DNA from 3 places in the Celeribacter indicus genome. Region 3 is predicted to be linked to each of the others. Evidence: riboswitches for the same ligand, from Rfam matches in the RefSeq annotation. Region 3 holds a riboswitch; each other region holds the start of a gene.
The links. A riboswitch is a leader RNA that binds a small molecule or an ion and turns the genes downstream of it on or off. The one in region 3 is predicted to bind cobalamin.

Region 1 (5,223 bases), 520 kb from region 3:
GAGCGGCCAGCTCTCGACCTCCTGCCCCAGACGCACGGCCAGATCGGGCACAGGCGTCGCGTCATATCCTTGACCGGCAAGTTCGGCGAGGATCTTTCCGGTGGATGCGAAGGCGTCGAGCCCGACCGCATGGGCGATCTGGTACGCGCGTCCCGGATAGGTCGACAGCACGATCGCTGGCCTGCATCCGGCCGCGGGCAGGGTGGAAAGTCTGTGCCAGCCCGCGACCCGATCCGCGATCGCTTCGACCCGCCCTTCATCCGGCTGATGGATCAGGCGGGAAAATTCCAGGTCCGGGTCGCGCGGGGCGCGGGCCTTGAAACTGGCGACGCCGGCAAAGATCCGGCCGTCCACCTCGGGCAGCACGACATGCATCGCGAGATCGGCGGGCGAGAGCCCCCGCTCGCTCTCCGCCCAGAGCCGGCGCTCCGCTGTCGAGAGAGCGACCTGAAAGACCGGACAACCCGCGGCGTCGAGCGGCGAGGGCGCGCCATCCGGTCCCTTCGCGGAAAAGGCGGTGGCGTTGACGATTGCCGCCGGGGCAAGGCGCGCGATCTCCCGGCGCAGCCAATCCGCGATCGACGCGATCTTGAGCGACGGGGCGAAGAGGCCGAAGGCGTCGAACCCCCGCGCCTCGAGCGCGGCAATCAGCGCCTCGACGGGCGCGGTATCGGCTGCGCTCAGGTAGGAGCGGTAGAAGGTGACGAGCGCGAGCGGCCGGTCGGGGGGCTCGGGCGGGGGTACGACCCCGGCGCCGGGGCGGTAGAACCCGGCTTCCGGCACCGATTTCAGCCCCGCGACGGGCTGCGCATAGAGCCCCGCGGCGAGCGCGAGCTGTGCCAGCGCCGCCTGCGCTGCGACCGCCCCGCCCGCATCGCACAGGTGCTGCAAGCGGCGCAGGGTCGAGACGGGGAGGGTAGAGAGCGCGTCGAGCCGCGGATCCGGTCGGCCGTCCGCCGGCAGCACCGCAAGCGCCATCCCGCGCCTCCGCGCGAGATCCTGGAGCGTCGCGAGCCCGTAGGGCCAGTAGCTCTCGCCGCCGATCAGCCGCACGAGGATTCCCTTTGCCCCCTCGAGGGTCTGCTCGGCATGGACATCGACCGAAAGCGGGTGACGCAAGGCCGCCAGGTTGGCGAGGCGCAGCGACGGCAGCGGAGCGCCCGTGTCGCGTGCCCGGTGCCAGCCAGCCGCGAAAGCCCCCAGATCGCTGTCGGAGAAGGACAGCGCAATCAGATCGGCGGGGCTCTGCCCCAGATCCTGCGGCAGGTCCGTCTCCTCGAGACCGTGGCTTTCGCGGAAAACGATGTGCATCGTCGCTCAGGCTCCCAGCACCGCGCGGATCGCCGCCTCGTCCACATTGTCGTGCTCGGCGATCACGACCAGTTCCGAACGCCGCGGCTCTCCGCCCCAGGGCCGGTCGTATTGCGCCCGCACCCGCGCCCCCACAGCCTGAACGAGCATCCGCATCGGTTTGCCCGCGACCGCGACATACCCTTTCACCCTCAGAACGTTCTGCTCGCGCGCGAGCCGGCCGATCGCGTCCTGCAAGACCTGCGGATCCGCGATTTCGCCCATGCCCACCACCACCGTGTCGAAGTCGTCATGCTCGTGATCCTCCGCGCCATCGTGGTGGCTGGGCCGGGCGTCGATGTCGTCCTCGGCGGCCGCGCCGAGCCCCAGAACCACGCGCGGATCCACCGCACCCTCGGTCACCGTCAGGATCGGGACCGGGCGGGGGGCCTCCGCCTCGACCACCGCACGGGCCTTCGTCACGCCGTCCTCGCCCGCCAGGTCTGCCTTGGTCAGCAGCACGATATCGGCGCAGGAGATCTGGTCCTCGAAGACTTCCGACAGCGGTGTTTCGTGATCCACACTCTCGTCCGCCTCGCGCTGGGCCTGAACCGCGGCCGGGTCCGGTGCGAAGAGCCCCGCCGCCACCGCCTCGGCATCGGCGAGCGCGATTACACCGTCCACGGTCACGCGCGAGCGGATCGGCGGCCAGTCGAACGCCTTCAGCAGCGGTTTGGGCAGCGCGAGCCCCGAGGTCTCGATGAGAATGTGATCGGGGCGCTGCGGCAGGGCCAGCAGGGCCTCGATCGTGGGGATGAATTCGTCCGCGACCGTGCAGCAGATGCAGCCATTGGCCAGCTCGACGATGCTCTCGGCCGGGCAATTCTCGTCGGCGCAGGATTTCAGGATATCGCCGTCCACCCCGGCGGTGCCGAATTCGTTGACCAGCACCGCGAGGCGCCGGCCTTCGGGATTGGCCATGAGATGACGCACCAGCGTGGTCTTGCCAGAGCCGAGAAAGCCGGTGATGACTGTGACGGGGATTTTATTCAGATCGGACATCTGCAACTCCTTTGGGGTCAGTCCTGCGGCGGAAGCCGGGCGATGGATTGCTTGCGGAAGATCTCCGGGCGCTCGCGCCAGGGAACGCGCCCGTCCTCGCTCGCGGCATAGCGCGCCGCGCCCTCGAGGATCGCCTCGACATGGCGGTCGGGATCGAGGTCGCCATAGATGTAGCTCCAGCGCTTCGGCCCGCCGGAAAGCGCGATGGTGCAGCCGCGCGTGCAGGCCGACAGGCAGGCGACGGGGCGGATCGTGACAGTGTCGGGCAGGCACGCCGCCTCGAGCCGCCCCAGCAGGCGCGCTCCGGGACGCGGCTCCTCCGTCTCGGGCGGACCGCCCGCGACGCGCCGGCAGGTTTGGCAGATCATCAGGGTCACCCCGCCCATCTCGCAGTCCTCCAAAGGGACGATGCGGGAGCGGAAGGCAGGAGAGGCGGTGGACAAGCCATCTCTAGCCGGCCGCGACACACCCCGTTCGCCCGAAACAAATCTGTGCTGGCAGGTCTCCCGGCTTGCGGATCCCGGAGCATTGCGCTCCTGCGGTCCACCCGCCTTCCCGGCACATTGGCCAGTGGCTTCGGGCGGACCTCTCCGGTCACGGTCGCGGGGGCGGCTGCGCTTTGACCTTTGCGGTCTGTCGCATTCCCTCTTCGCCTGTCACAGACAGGAACCAGCTGGCCCTCACCTGAGGCAAAGCCGGTGTGGTTGTCAAGGACGGGATGGCAGGGATGCGTCCATCTGCGCCGGCCAGCACCGCTCTTCGCCATCGGGAGAGGAGGCTGAGTGAGAGGGACTGCTGCGGTGGCGCAGGACGCTCCGGGAGAACAAGGCTAAGCGCCGGATCCGTCCGGCTATGCCGGAGCATCTTGCAGGGCGGCGAATGTGCGACGGATCCTGTCGATCAGATCCGTCTGCGGCGCGGAAAAGACGGTCTTCCTGTCGTAGATCAGGAACAGGGGCATGGTGAGCTCGATCCCAGGCGTGCGCACGATGCGGAGGCCTTCCCTTTCGAGATCGGCGGGCAGCGCGCTCTGGAAGACGAAACCCGGCCCGATATCGGCGCGAATGGCAGCCAGGATCGGCTCCGGATGTCCGAATTCCAGCACGCTGTTGGTCCTCACCACCCCTGCCGTGCGCAGCGCCTCGTCGATCAGCTCGCGCGCGATCTGTCCCTTCATCGGCGTCACGAACGGCAGGGAGGCGAGTTCGGACAGGGTGGCGACGTCGCCCACCAGCGTACTGTCGAGAGCCGCGACGAGGAATAGCGGCTCCTTCCAGAGCAGCTCGGTCTCGAGCCGCGACGTGTCCTGCGTCGGGTCGATCAGCGTCACGCCGAAATCGCAATCTCCGGACAGCACCGCCTGCGTCGCGAGGTGGGGGCTGGACATCGACATGCAGACCTTGGCAGCCGGATATTCCTTGTGAAACCGGATAATGATATCGGGAAGTTTATAAGTTCCGACAACCATGGCCGCCGCGATCTTGGTCTGGCCCAGCACGCCCTTCTTGATGTCGGCGAGATCGAGAAGCATTTCGGAGCTGCGTTGCATGACCTCCGTCGCCCAGGAATAGACCCGTTCACCCGCCTGCGTCAGTTCGATATTGCGCCCCGTCTTGCGGACCAACTGCGTTCCGAGGCTGTCCTCGAGGCTGCGCAGATGCGAGGTGACGGCGGGCTGCGCGATGTTGAGCCGCTCGGCGGTTCGGGTCACGCTCGAATACCTTGCGATCATGCAGAACACGTTGAGCTTGTGCAGCGTCAGATTGCGCGAATGCAGGAATTCGCTGGTCAGGGCGGTGAGCGGCGCCTGGGGCGGGGATTTCGTCATATCGGCTCGGACTTCGGTTTCGGGCGGCTGCCGGCGGCGGGGGCGGGCGGGATCGTGCCCGCAGACCGCCCTCCCGCCGCAGGGTTGCGCGATACAGCATAGCCGAAAAGCGCGATTTCCAAAGCCTTTCCTCGCGAGGCCGGAGCCGGGCGGCAATCTCCATTCATAAGTTTTAAGTTATGAATTTTTTGCAGGTTGATATTGGACAAACCCGCCTCCGATTTCGAAAAATAACGGAAACAAGGCATGCAGGACGCCCGAGCGTTCCTGCGCAAACGGGAGGACATCGCGCCATCGTCCATGAGGGGGTGGCACATCGGCGGCACCGGAGGAGACGACCCGTCCCGCCGCCGCGATACAGCCATTGTTTCTGGGGCGCAGGCTCTCGAACTCCGCACGGAAGATGCAGGGGAGAGCAGGCGCGGGGCCATGGGAGGAGGCCGCCATGAACGCATCGCACAAGACGAGAGTCTCATTGACACAGGAGCAGATGGTGCTCGCCATTTCCGGCGTGCTGTTTGTCGCCTTCTCACTGTTTCTCGACAATTTCTTTCAGATCTCGAACCTTCTGTCGCTGTTGCAGAACGTGTCGATCCTCGGAGTCCTGGCGGTCGGGATGGCTGTGGTGGTGATCGGCCGCGGCATCGACCTGACGATGGTCGCGGTGATGGTGTTCTCGACCGGCTGGGCCTTCGTGCTCGTGTCCCGCGGGATGCCGATCGAGCTGGCACTTCTGCTGGGCATGCTGCTCGCACTCGGGATCGGCATCGTGAACGGGATCCTCGTCGCCTATGTCGAGATCCCGGACATCTTCGCCACGCTCGCGATGGCCACCGTCATCGCCGGGTTGGGGCGGTTCGCGCTCGTGCCCAGCGACAACATCTTCATCGGCGGCGACCTGGGCTGGCTGTCCGCACTCGGCACCGGCACGCTTGCGGCGATCCCGATGCCCGTCGTGCTGTTCCTCGTCATCGCCTGTGTCGCCTTCGTGGGCCTGCGCCTGACGCGCTACGGAGCCTTCATCTACGCCATCGGCGACAACC
Region 2 (5,223 bases), 1.4 Mb from region 3:
TCTATGCCCAGACCATGGCGGAGCGCGGCTTCGTTACGCTCGCCTTCGATCCGTCCTATGTCGGGGAAAGCGGCGGACAGCCGCGCTCGGTTGCATCGCCGGACATCAACACCGAGGATTTCATGGCCGCGGTCGATTTCCTCGGCCTGCATGAGGGCGTGGACCGCGAGCGGATCGGCATCATTGGCATCTGCGGCTTCGGCGGCATGGCGCTGAACGCCGTGGCGGCCGACAAGCGGGTCAAGGCGGTCGCCACCACCAGCATGTATGACATGTCGCGCGTGATGGCGAAGGGCTATTACGACAGCCTGACCGACGAGCAGCGCGCGGCGGGCCTCGAACAGATGAGCCGTCAGCGCTGGGAAGATGCGGCAAGCAGCGAGCCGGCCCTTGCTGGCGGCCTGCCGGACAGCCTCGACGGCATCGACGATCCGGTCATCCGCATGTATCACGCCTATTACAAGGATTCCGAACGCGGCTATCATCCCCGATCGGTCAACTCCAACGACGGCTGGACGGTGACCAACCCGCTGTCCTTCATGAACATGCCACTGCTGACCTATATCGACGAAATCTCGCCGCGGCCTATGCTGGTGATCGCCGGCTCGGAGGCGCATTCGCGCTATTTCAGCGAAGACGCCGTCGCGGCGGCAGCCGAACCCAAGGAATTGATGATCATCGAGGGTGCCGATCATGTCGACCTCTACGATCAGGTCAACATCATCCCCTTCGACAAGCTCCAGTCGTTCTTTGAGGAGCATCTCGTCGCGTAAGGGACGAGCGTGCGCGCGGGGACCCAAGTCAGGGGGCGAGACAACCGCTTCGCCCCCTGCGGCTTGCGGGGTCAGACGCGCATCAGCCGGGCGACCGCCTGATCGACCGACATGTCGCCATCGGTCAGTTCGAGGATCTCGCGCCGGATTGCAGGCCGTTCGATCAGCGCGGCGATGACGCGGGCAACATTGCCCCGCGCGACGGCGCCGTAGGGGATGGCCGGGCCGAGCGTCACGCGCCCGTCTCCATCCTCGTGAACAAGTGTGCCGGGCCGAATGATGATCCAGTCGAGTTCCGACCGGGCCAGAGCGACATCGGCGCGCTTCTTCTCGGCCATGTAATGCTCGAAACGCGGATTTCGTTCGCGCTGGCGCCCGGCCTCCGGAAACGCCGAGACGAGATAGAAACGCGAGATGCCCAGGTCGCGGGCGGCTTCGGCGGCCTTGCCCGGCCCGTCACCGTCGATGGCAGTGGTCCGGTCCAGCCCGCTGCCCGCCGCCCCGGCCGAAAACACGATCACCTCGCAGCCGCGCGCGGCCTCGATCAGGTCGGCGACCGTCATGTCGATTATGTCGCCCGGAACCGGCGTTCCTCCCGCCTGCGCGATCGCTTCAGCCTGCTCGGGCTTGCGATGCAGGCCCACGACCTCGTGGCCTGCCTCCACGAGCATGGGAAGAAGACGGTGGCCGACGCCGCCGGTGGCTCCGATCAGGAATATCTTCATGGGGATCTTCTTTCTGTCTCCAGTGGGTGTTATCGAAACAAACGCTCGTGAACATTTGGTTGGTTCCTGCAATGGAGGACGCTTCTACGCCCCGCTGGTTTGCGCTGTTCAAATCAGCGCGGATTTCCATATTCAACAGCCGAAGCGTGTTCGTAGCTTCCCGAGGGAGGTACAGAATGCCGTCGGATTGCGGCTGATCCGGATGACCGGGCACCCTTGCATTCGAACCGGGGCGTGCCTCGCAAACAGGTATTCCTCCCCCCGGTTATGCCGCGACGGTCAGTCTCAATTTCGCCACAGCAAGTGCTGCTTCCGCTGCCTCCCGCCCCTTCTGTACGAAATGCTCTCGGTAAATCGCCTGATGATGGTCGGTTTCCTGGTAAACATGCGGCGTCAGGGAAACCGAAAGCACGGGAACATCGGTTTCAAGCCCGGCCTGCATCAAACCGTTAACCACCGCCTGAGCAACAAATTCGTGACGATAGATGCCGCCGTCCACCACGAAGGCCGCCGCAGCAACAGCGGCATAACGCCCGCTGCGGGCGACATCGCGCGCAAGTAGTGGCATCTCGAAGGCGCCCGGAACATCGAAGACATCCACTTGATCGGCAGGGATGACTTCACAGAAGCCATCCAGTGCGCGGTCGACAATTTCGGAATGCCAGTTTGCTTTGATAAAAGCATAGCGGGTGTGTGTCATTGTGATCTCCTTTGATAACAACACGTCACCCAAGGCGTCACTTACGCCATCCGCTCGCGAAATGCGGACTGAACGTAGTCTCTTTCATCCGGACTATAACCGTCGGCTCAGGAGTTGCACCTGATCTGCTGGTCCCTTCCATGGAAGGCGCTCGCGGGCTTCGGACCAGGTCCGTTTACCGCCGGTGAGGACTTGCACCTCGCCCTGAGAACGAGATGACCATAGGATGGCGTTTTGCCGGAGACAAGACCCAAGGATCTGCTGATCATCAAGATCAACAGCCACCTCCCTGTGCAGGCGATGCGTTTTCCAAGCCTTCTGAAATGCCCTGTTCCAGAGGGTTTCCAGCGCGGCGGTCACGGCCCGTTTCAAGAATTCCGATGTCTCTGGTGCGCCTTGCATCCGGACAGGGCGAACATTCCGGCAGGTCTCCTGCCTTGCGGGTCGAAGCTTTGCTGCGCCTTCCCATCCCGTCGGGACGATGGCGTTCGACAGCCTCGCCCACCGCTTGCACTCATGGATTCGGCTCGAATGAGCTCCCTATTGCGACTCTCTTCTAGGCAAAACTCCAAAAACTAGCCTGCATTATAATCAGAAGCTGCCCTCACCGCTAACTTCCCCGCTAATATTTGATCTTATGTTTGCCAGTATAAAAAAGTTATTTTCCATTGGTATTACCAATTTGGAGAGCGTGCGGTGCCTGCCGATAGCGACCTTAACATCATCAACCACAAAGAGACTGCCCGCGGGGACTACACCCGCGTGCTTGCCTTCCTGCGCGACCAACTGCTGACGGGCAAAATCAAGACCGGAGACAAGCTGCTGCCCGAGCGCGATCTCTCTGCGCTCCTGAACGTCAGCCGTCCGGTGCTGCGCGAAGCCCTGCGCGCTCTGGCAATGATCGGCGCGGTGGAGGTCCGGCACGGGGCTGGCACCTATGTCACCACGCCCGACGCCTCATCGCTGAGCGACTTCTTCTCGTTCGTCCTGGTGCAGCACGGAGAACAGTTCGATGACATCCTGGAGGCCCGCATCGCCATAGAGCACCACGCCATCCGGCTGGCCTGCGCGCGGGCCACCCAGTCGGATTACGACAACATGTCCCGCATCCTCGACCGCATCCACGACACCATAGAGGACGCACAACAGGGAGCCGATGCCGATTTTGCCTTTCACACGGCCATCGTCACCGCTGCACGCTCACCTGCTCTGTCGACGATCTACGGCGCACTGTCGCGTTTCCTGACCGACCTGCACTTCGTGCGGCGGCAGCGCATTCTCCAGGTTACGGGCATCCGGAGCTACCTCATCGATCATCACGCATCGCTTCTCGATGCGATCGTGCGGCGCGACCCCGCCGCTGCGGACAGGCTGCTGGCCGAGCATTTCCAGATCGGCGCCGATTTCAACCGGCGCGCCGTGCTCAGTCAGATCAAGCGGCCATCCTCCCCAACCTGAGCAAGGAGCTTACACAATGACAAACGAGGACGTGCTCGCCCTCTTCGAGGGCCTGCGCCTGGCCGACATCCGTGACGGGATGGACTGGGCCGGTCTCCACAACGTGGGCAGCGTCAACCGCGCCATCGGCCCGGTATTCCAGGGCGCCGAAGCGATGGGCATCGCACGCACCGTCCTTTGCCGCCCGACGCAGGTGCGCATCCCCACGATGACGCCCGAGGAATACAGCGACTGGTCACTGCAATACTATCTAGATCGCTACCAGGATCGCAGCGAAATCACCCCGAACGTCAAGCCGGGCGAGTTCATCGTCTTCGAGTCTGCCGGCACTGGCAGCGGCGAGATCGGCTCGGCCAATTCGCTCGAGTGGCACGCGATGGGCGCGCGCGGCATCGTCACCACCGGCGGGGTGCGCGACATCGACGAATGCATCCGCCACCGGATCCCGATCTTCAGCGCCCACCGCGCGCAGACGATGGTACAGGGCTATTCGGAACTGGCCGCGACGCAGGTGCCGGTCAACCTCGATGGCACGCTGGTCAATCCCGGCGACTTGATCGTCGCCAACGGCGACGGCGTGCTGGTCGTCCCGCAAACGCATTTCGAGATCGTCGCCAAGTGGGCGCGACGTGAGTTGGACCGCGACAAGGAATGGCGGACCCAGTGGTATGACAAACTCGGCTGGGACGACTCCCGCCGCGTACTCTGAGCTGAATTCATGGCCAACCTCGCGTTTCGCAATGTCGCAAAGACCTTCGGCGATCAGAGAGTTCTGTCCGACATCAACCTGGAAATCATGGACGGAGAATTCACCGTCCTGGTCGGACCCTCGGGCTGTGGCAAGTCGACCCTCCTGCGCATGATCGCGGGGCTCGAGACTGTCTCGCATGGTGACATCGTCATCAACGGTCGCCGGGTGAACGGACTGCAACCCAAATCGCGCAACATCGCGATGGTCTTCCAGAACTACGCGCTCTATCCGCATATGTCCGTGCGGCGGAACATGGGTTTCGGCTTGAGGATGCTGGGCTACAGCCGCGCGGATACCGACCGGCGCATCACCGACGCCGCCAGGCTCCTGGGGCTGGAGGCGCTGCTCGATCGCAAACCGGGCGCACTTTCGGGTGGTCAACGGCAACGGGTGGCGATGGGCCGCGCCATCGTGCGCGAGCCCGATGTCTTCTTGTTCGACGAGCCCCTGTCCAATCTCGATGCGCAGTTGCGGACTCAACTGCGCACCGAGATCCGCGCCTTGCAGACCAAGCTCGGCGTCACCAGCGTTTACGTTACACATGATCAAGTCGAGGCGATGACTATGGCCGATCGCATCGTCGTCATGCGCGCGGGACGGATCGAACAGGCTGGCTCGCCGCTGGAATTGTTCGACGCTCCCGCCACCCGGTTTGTCGCCGGGTTCATTGGCTCGCCGTCGATGAACTTCCTTCCCGCCACAACATCTCGGTCGGAAGGCGCACGGGTACTCAGGGCGGAAAACGGGGCCGAATTCCCCTTGCCGGCCGGCTACCATGCCCTGCCCGAGGGGCAGCGCGTCACTTATGGCATCCGT
Region 3 (5,223 bases):
TGGATGTCGAGATGGTTGGTCGGCTCGTCCAGCATCAGAAGGCGAGGACGCTGCGCCAGCGCGCGGGCGATGTGGACGCGCTGGCGCTCTCCGCCCGAGAGGGTCGACCAGGCGTCGCGCGCCATATGCGCCATGTCGACGGCGGCCAGCGCCTCCTCCACGATCCGCGTGTCGGCGGGGCCGAAGGGTGCCAGCGCCGAGAGCCAGGGCGTGCGCCCCAACTCCACCGCGTCGCGCACGCTGAGCGCCTCGGAGGTGTCGGCCATCTGTTCGACCAGTGCGATCCGCTGCGCCACCTCGCGCCTTGTCAGCGCGGAAAGCGGCCGGCCGTCGAGATGCACCGCCCCCGCCGGGCGCGGCGCAAGACCGGCCAGCAGGCGCAGCAGCGTGGACTTGCCCGATCCGTTCGGGCCGACAAGGCCGAAGGTCTCGCCGGGTTCGACGTCGATGCTGACGCCATCGACGATGCTGCGCCCTCCGGCGCGCCAGCCCAGATCGGTTGCCCGCAGCTTCACGGCCGCCTCCGGTTGCGCACGAGGATCAGCGCAAAGCCCGGCGCGCCGACCAGCGCGGTGACGACGCCGATGGGCACCACCTGTCCCGGAATGAGAATGCGCGAGGTGACGTCGGCCGCGATCAGGAACATCGCCCCCGCCAGCGCAGCGGCCGGAATGAGCCGCCCGTGTCGCGGACCGACGACGAAGCGCATGGCATGGGGGATCACCAGGCCGACGAAGCCGATGGAGCCCACGAGGCTGACCATCGTGGCGGTCATGAGCGTGGTCGCCCCGATCAGCACGACCTGCACCTGACGCACCGGAATACCCAGCGCGGCGGCCGAGGACGTGCCGAAGGAAAAGGCGTCCATTGCGCGGGCGAACCACAGACAGGCGAGGAACCCCAGCGCCACCGCCGGCGCGGCCAGCGTGACATCCGGCCAGCGCACGCCCGACAGGTTGCCCAGCAGCCAGAACATGATGCCGCGTGCCTGTTCCGCATTGGCGGATTTGGCGATGAAGAACGATGTCAGCGCGTTGAACAGTTGCGAACCTGCGATCCCCGCCAGCACCAGATGCGCCGAACCGCCCCCCGCCGCCCGCGCCAGCGCTGCGACCAGCAGGAAGGCCAGCGCAGCCCCGCCAAAGGCGCCGGCCGATATGCCGACAAGGCCGCCGCCGACGCCGAGGATCGTGACCGCCACCGCCCCGGTTCCGGCCCCGGCGGAAACGCCCAGAAGGTAGGGATCGGCCAGCGCGTTGCGCACCAGCGACTGCAACACCACGCCGGACAGCGCAAGCCCCGCGCCGCAGGCCGCGGCGACCAGCGTGCGCGGCAGGCGGTAGCTCCAGACGATGCCGGCGTCGATGGGATCGACCGCATGGCCCGCGCCCCACAGGTTGTTGGCAAAGACTGCCGCGATGGTGGCGACGGGCAGGGGGGTCTCGCCGATGATCACACCGGCGAGGATCGAAAGCGCAAGCGCGGCCGCCCCCGCCGCTGCCCAGAGCGCGACGGGCCGCAGCACTGCGGCGGGGGCGGCGGTATCCGTCATTGCAGGTCGAACTCCGCCAGCGCGTCGGAGAGTGTTTCCAGCGCGCCGATATTGCGGATCGACGGATCCATGCCATGCGCGTCCAGGATGACGATCCGGTCGTTCTTCACCGCCTCCATCTGGCTTGCGACGGGATCGGAGCGCAGGAATTCCAGCTTCCGCTCCACATCGTCGGCCTCGAACCGGCGGCGGTCCATGCGGGCGACGACGATCACGGTGGGATCGGCGCGGGCGATGGTCTCCCAGCTTACGGTGGGCCATTCCTCGTTACTGTCGACCACGTTCCTGAGCCCGAGCGCCTGCATCATGTAGGCCGGCGCGCCGCCCTGGCCGGCGACATAGGGGTCGATGTCCATCTCTGCCGAGGAAAACCAGAACACCGCCGATGCCTCCTTCAGGCCGAGGCCCTGCGCCTTCTCGATCGCCGCCGCCTCGCGCGCCTTCAGATCGGCGACCAGCGCCTCGCCGCGCCCGGCCACGTCGAAGATCTGCGCCAGGTCGCTGATGCCCTGATAGAGGCTGTCCATGGAATACAGCTCCAGCCGGGTGCCGTCCGAGCCCGCGGTGTTGTCCTTGCCGACGCAATCGGCAGGCAGCGTATAGGTCGGGATGCCGAGGTCGGCGAACTGCTCGCGCGTGGCGACGATCCCCTGCGCGCCCACATGCCATTCGTATTGCACCGCGACCAGACCGGGACGCTTGGCCACGACGCTTTCGAAGCTCGGATCGTTGTCGGCGAGCCGTGCGACCCCGGCGTTCAACTCGGCGAATTCGGGCAGCACCTCGGTAAACCAGACGGAGGTTCCGACCACCTTGTCGCCAAGGCCCAGCGAATAGAGGATCTCGGTCGCGGCTTGCCCGACCGTCACCACGCTTTCCGGTGCCGCGTCGAACGTCACCTCGACACCGCAATTGGCGAGCGTCAGCGGGTATTGAGTTTCGGCCTGCGCTGGCAGCGCAAGCCATGCGGCGCCCAGGGCCGCCGCGGTCAGGGGTCTGATGAACATGAATCGTCTCCGGTATGTGATGCGACCGGAGACAGGGAGGGAATGCCGACCCGCAGGCCGACGGCCATCGCCGGAATGGCGGCGGGTGGGTCCGTTCTGGCTGTGACGGCCGCGACGGGACGTCTTTGGGAAGACTTCATTCGACACCTCCCCGGACACCCCGTCCGGGCCGCGTTGCTGACAGTGTCGGCAGGTCTCCTGACTGGCGGGTCATTGCTGACAGCAGCCTTCCCATGGCCCATGGCCACAGTGGCATTATCGCTGCGCGCTCGCCGCCTACAGTTGCGGGGGCAGTTCCGGTTCGCCGGCGGGCCGGCGGCGGATTCCCTTTTGATTCCTTGCGGAAACCGACAACGGACAAGTAACCAACCGCCTTTTCCAAAGCAAGCGCGCAAAAAGTTATGGAGGGCAGAGTTAGACAATGGTGTTCAGAATGCCTGCCTTCGCATTCAGAGACGATAGGGGCGCAGGTCGCGGAACCAGCCGGTGTTCACCTACTCCAGCGCTGCCGCCTCATTGCGGAGGATCGGGGCAAAAGCCGATAAAGCGTTTCGGCTTTAACCCGAGACATATCCAGCAGCCTTGAAGTAGTTCCAGCACTCTGTTGGGTCGTAGAGCTCGCAGATTGCGCCGATGGCGTCGAAGACTTCGGTGAAGGTTCTGGCGCCGATCTTTCGAAGGTGAGCTTTCAGTTTGGAGAATGCTTGCTCGATGGGATTGAGATCCGGCGAGTAAGGCGGGAGGTACAGAAACCAGCAGCCGTGGTCGTGCAAGGCCTGAGCCGCCTCCTTGTTCCGATGGGTCGCCAGATTGTCCAGGATGACAACGGTGCCGGGGGCGATCTCCGGGACAAGCACTTCTCGGATGTAGACGGCAAAGGCGGGGCCATCCATGGCACCCTTGATGACCCATGGTGCGATCAAAGCATCCGAGGCCAGCCCGGCGATCAGCGTTTGGGTTCCCCAACTGCCAAACGGTGCATCCATGGTCAGGCGATGACCCCGCTTGGCCCGGCCACGCAGACGGGTCAGGTTGGTCTTCACTGCCGTTTCATCAATAAAGACAACGCGTTCGGGAAAGGCCGCAATGGCAGGCAGCCGATGCTTGAACCACTCAGTCCGCTGCTGTCTTACCTTGGCGCGACCGCGCTCGGTGGCGACCAGCGACTTTTTTTGTATGTGAAACCGAGCCGGGACAGCAGGTTGGCGATGGAAGAATGATGCACCCGCACGCCTGCCGCGGCCGCCAGCGCGTCGCGCAACTCAAAGAGCGTGATGTCGGGGTCTTGCGCGACCAGTTCCTTCAGGAAAGCCTGATGCGCTGCCAGCTTTCCCCGACCACGTGGCGGGCCTTGCGGTGCGGGCTCCGCATGGCCCTTGGTCCGAACCTGACGCGCCCACCGCGCGCCTGTCGCCGCAGACACTTTCAGGCGCAACGCCGCCGCCCGCCCGCTTAACCCTTCCTCAATATACTCCTGAAACCGCGCCCGAAGCGCATTCGGCAAAGGTGCTGACATGATCCATCCTCCCAAACAGGATGAATCACATCAGCCACCTCAAGGAAACCCCCGCCGATTCAAATTCAAGCCGAAACGCTTTAGGCCCTGACGGCAAGGGCCTCGACCAAGTCGTCCACACGATTGCCACTTCCGCTTTCCGGATCGCTCATCGCCTTACTCCGCCGTTGCCATACCAAGCCGCTGAAGAACTCGTCGCTCAACGAGGACCACCGCCAGGTAAAAGAGCACAGACAGCAGAACCGAGACGGCTGCCACGGCCCAGATCATGCCGTAGTCGAGAAATCCGCGGGACTGGTTCAGAAGATTGCCCAGGCCTTTCCCGGTGGCCAGCCATTCTGCAATCATCACGCCCAACAGCGCGCGTGGCACGGTCAGGCGCGTCGCAGCGAACAGATATGGCAGCGAGGTGGGGAGCGTCACCATGCGCATCTCTTTCCAGCGTCCCGCCCCGTAGGCGCGGGGCAGATCCTGTGCGCTGCGTGGTACCAGCGCCAGTCCCTGGGCCAGCGTCACGAAAGCAGGAAAGAACGTCACCGAGATCGTCGCCCAAAGTGTCAGCGACGTGCCGCGCCCGAGGATCAGCACCAGAAGCGGCGTCAGAGCCACCAGCGGCATGGTCTGCGTGACCAGTGCCACCGGCATGAAGGCCTCGATGGCGCGGGGAAACAGCCGTGACGAGATCGCCAACAGGAAGGCAAACCCGAGCCCGGCGGCCATGCCCGCAAACGTGATCGGCAAGGTTTCGGCCAGTGCGGCCAGCAAGCGGGTCTGTGCGCTTTCGGCCGTTGGGGCCAGAAACAGGTAGTCGACCACGCCCCAGGGTGTTTTCGAGATCAGGTCCGGGACACCTGTTGCTTTGATGAAAGCCCACCAGACGAGGAAGGGGAGCGCGATGGTGCCCAGCGTCAGGACAATCCGCTTGGCGGGGCGCCCAGCGGCTTTGGACTCCTGGGGCATGGCGGTGTTCAGCGTCACCGCACGCGTGGCACCGATGGTCCGGGTGGCGAGAAGCGCGAAAACACCATAGGAAAGACCTGCGATCAGCGTGGCCACCAGGCCGATGCCCCAGAGCCGGTCAGGCTCGCCGCGTCCGAGCGAGCCCAGCAGATAGGCACCCAGCCCCCAGCGTCCGCCGCCGCCAAACT

Region 1: linked by a shared signal. The riboswitch ahead of P73_RS02535 (DUF1636 family protein) and the one ahead of P73_RS05265 (ABC transporter substrate-binding protein) in region 3 are both predicted to bind cobalamin.
Region 2: linked by a shared signal. The riboswitch ahead of P73_RS20270 (6,7-dimethyl-8-ribityllumazine synthase) and the one ahead of P73_RS05265 (ABC transporter substrate-binding protein) in region 3 are both predicted to bind cobalamin.

What each region holds. Positions count from the first base shown of each region.
Region 1 is NZ_CP004393.1:502,787-508,009, forward strand. Features, by position in the region: gene cobN (cobaltochelatase subunit CobN) at 1-1,311, opposite strand, end outside; gene cobW (cobalamin biosynthesis protein CobW) at 1,318-2,352, opposite strand; gene P73_RS02535 (DUF1636 family protein) at 2,370-2,738, opposite strand; cobalamin riboswitch at 2,832-3,041, opposite strand; gene P73_RS02540 (LysR family transcriptional regulator) at 3,203-4,180, opposite strand; gene P73_RS25450 (hypothetical protein) at 4,177-4,389, opposite strand; gene P73_RS02545 (ABC transporter permease) at 4,626-5,223, shown strand, end outside.
Region 2 is NZ_CP004393.1:4,130,618-4,135,840, forward strand. Features, by position in the region: gene P73_RS20260 (alpha/beta hydrolase) at 1-773, shown strand, start outside; gene P73_RS20265 (NAD(P)H-binding protein) at 845-1,498, opposite strand; gene P73_RS20270 (6,7-dimethyl-8-ribityllumazine synthase) at 1,764-2,198, opposite strand; FMN riboswitch at 2,272-2,414, opposite strand; cobalamin riboswitch at 2,604-2,797, opposite strand; gene P73_RS20275 (FadR/GntR family transcriptional regulator) at 2,895-3,656, shown strand; gene P73_RS20280 (RraA family protein) at 3,673-4,365, shown strand; gene P73_RS20285 (ABC transporter ATP-binding protein) at 4,375-5,223, shown strand, end outside.
Region 3 is NZ_CP004393.1:1,026,818-1,032,040, forward strand. Features, by position in the region: gene P73_RS05255 (ABC transporter ATP-binding protein) at 1-515, opposite strand, end outside; gene P73_RS05260 (FecCD family ABC transporter permease) at 512-1,552, opposite strand; gene P73_RS05265 (ABC transporter substrate-binding protein) at 1,549-2,559, opposite strand; cobalamin riboswitch at 2,731-2,926, opposite strand; one part of gene P73_RS24805 (IS630 family transposase) at 3,117-3,731, opposite strand; one part of gene P73_RS24805 (IS630 family transposase) at 3,734-4,075, opposite strand; gene P73_RS05280 (ABC transporter permease) at 4,232-5,223, opposite strand, start outside.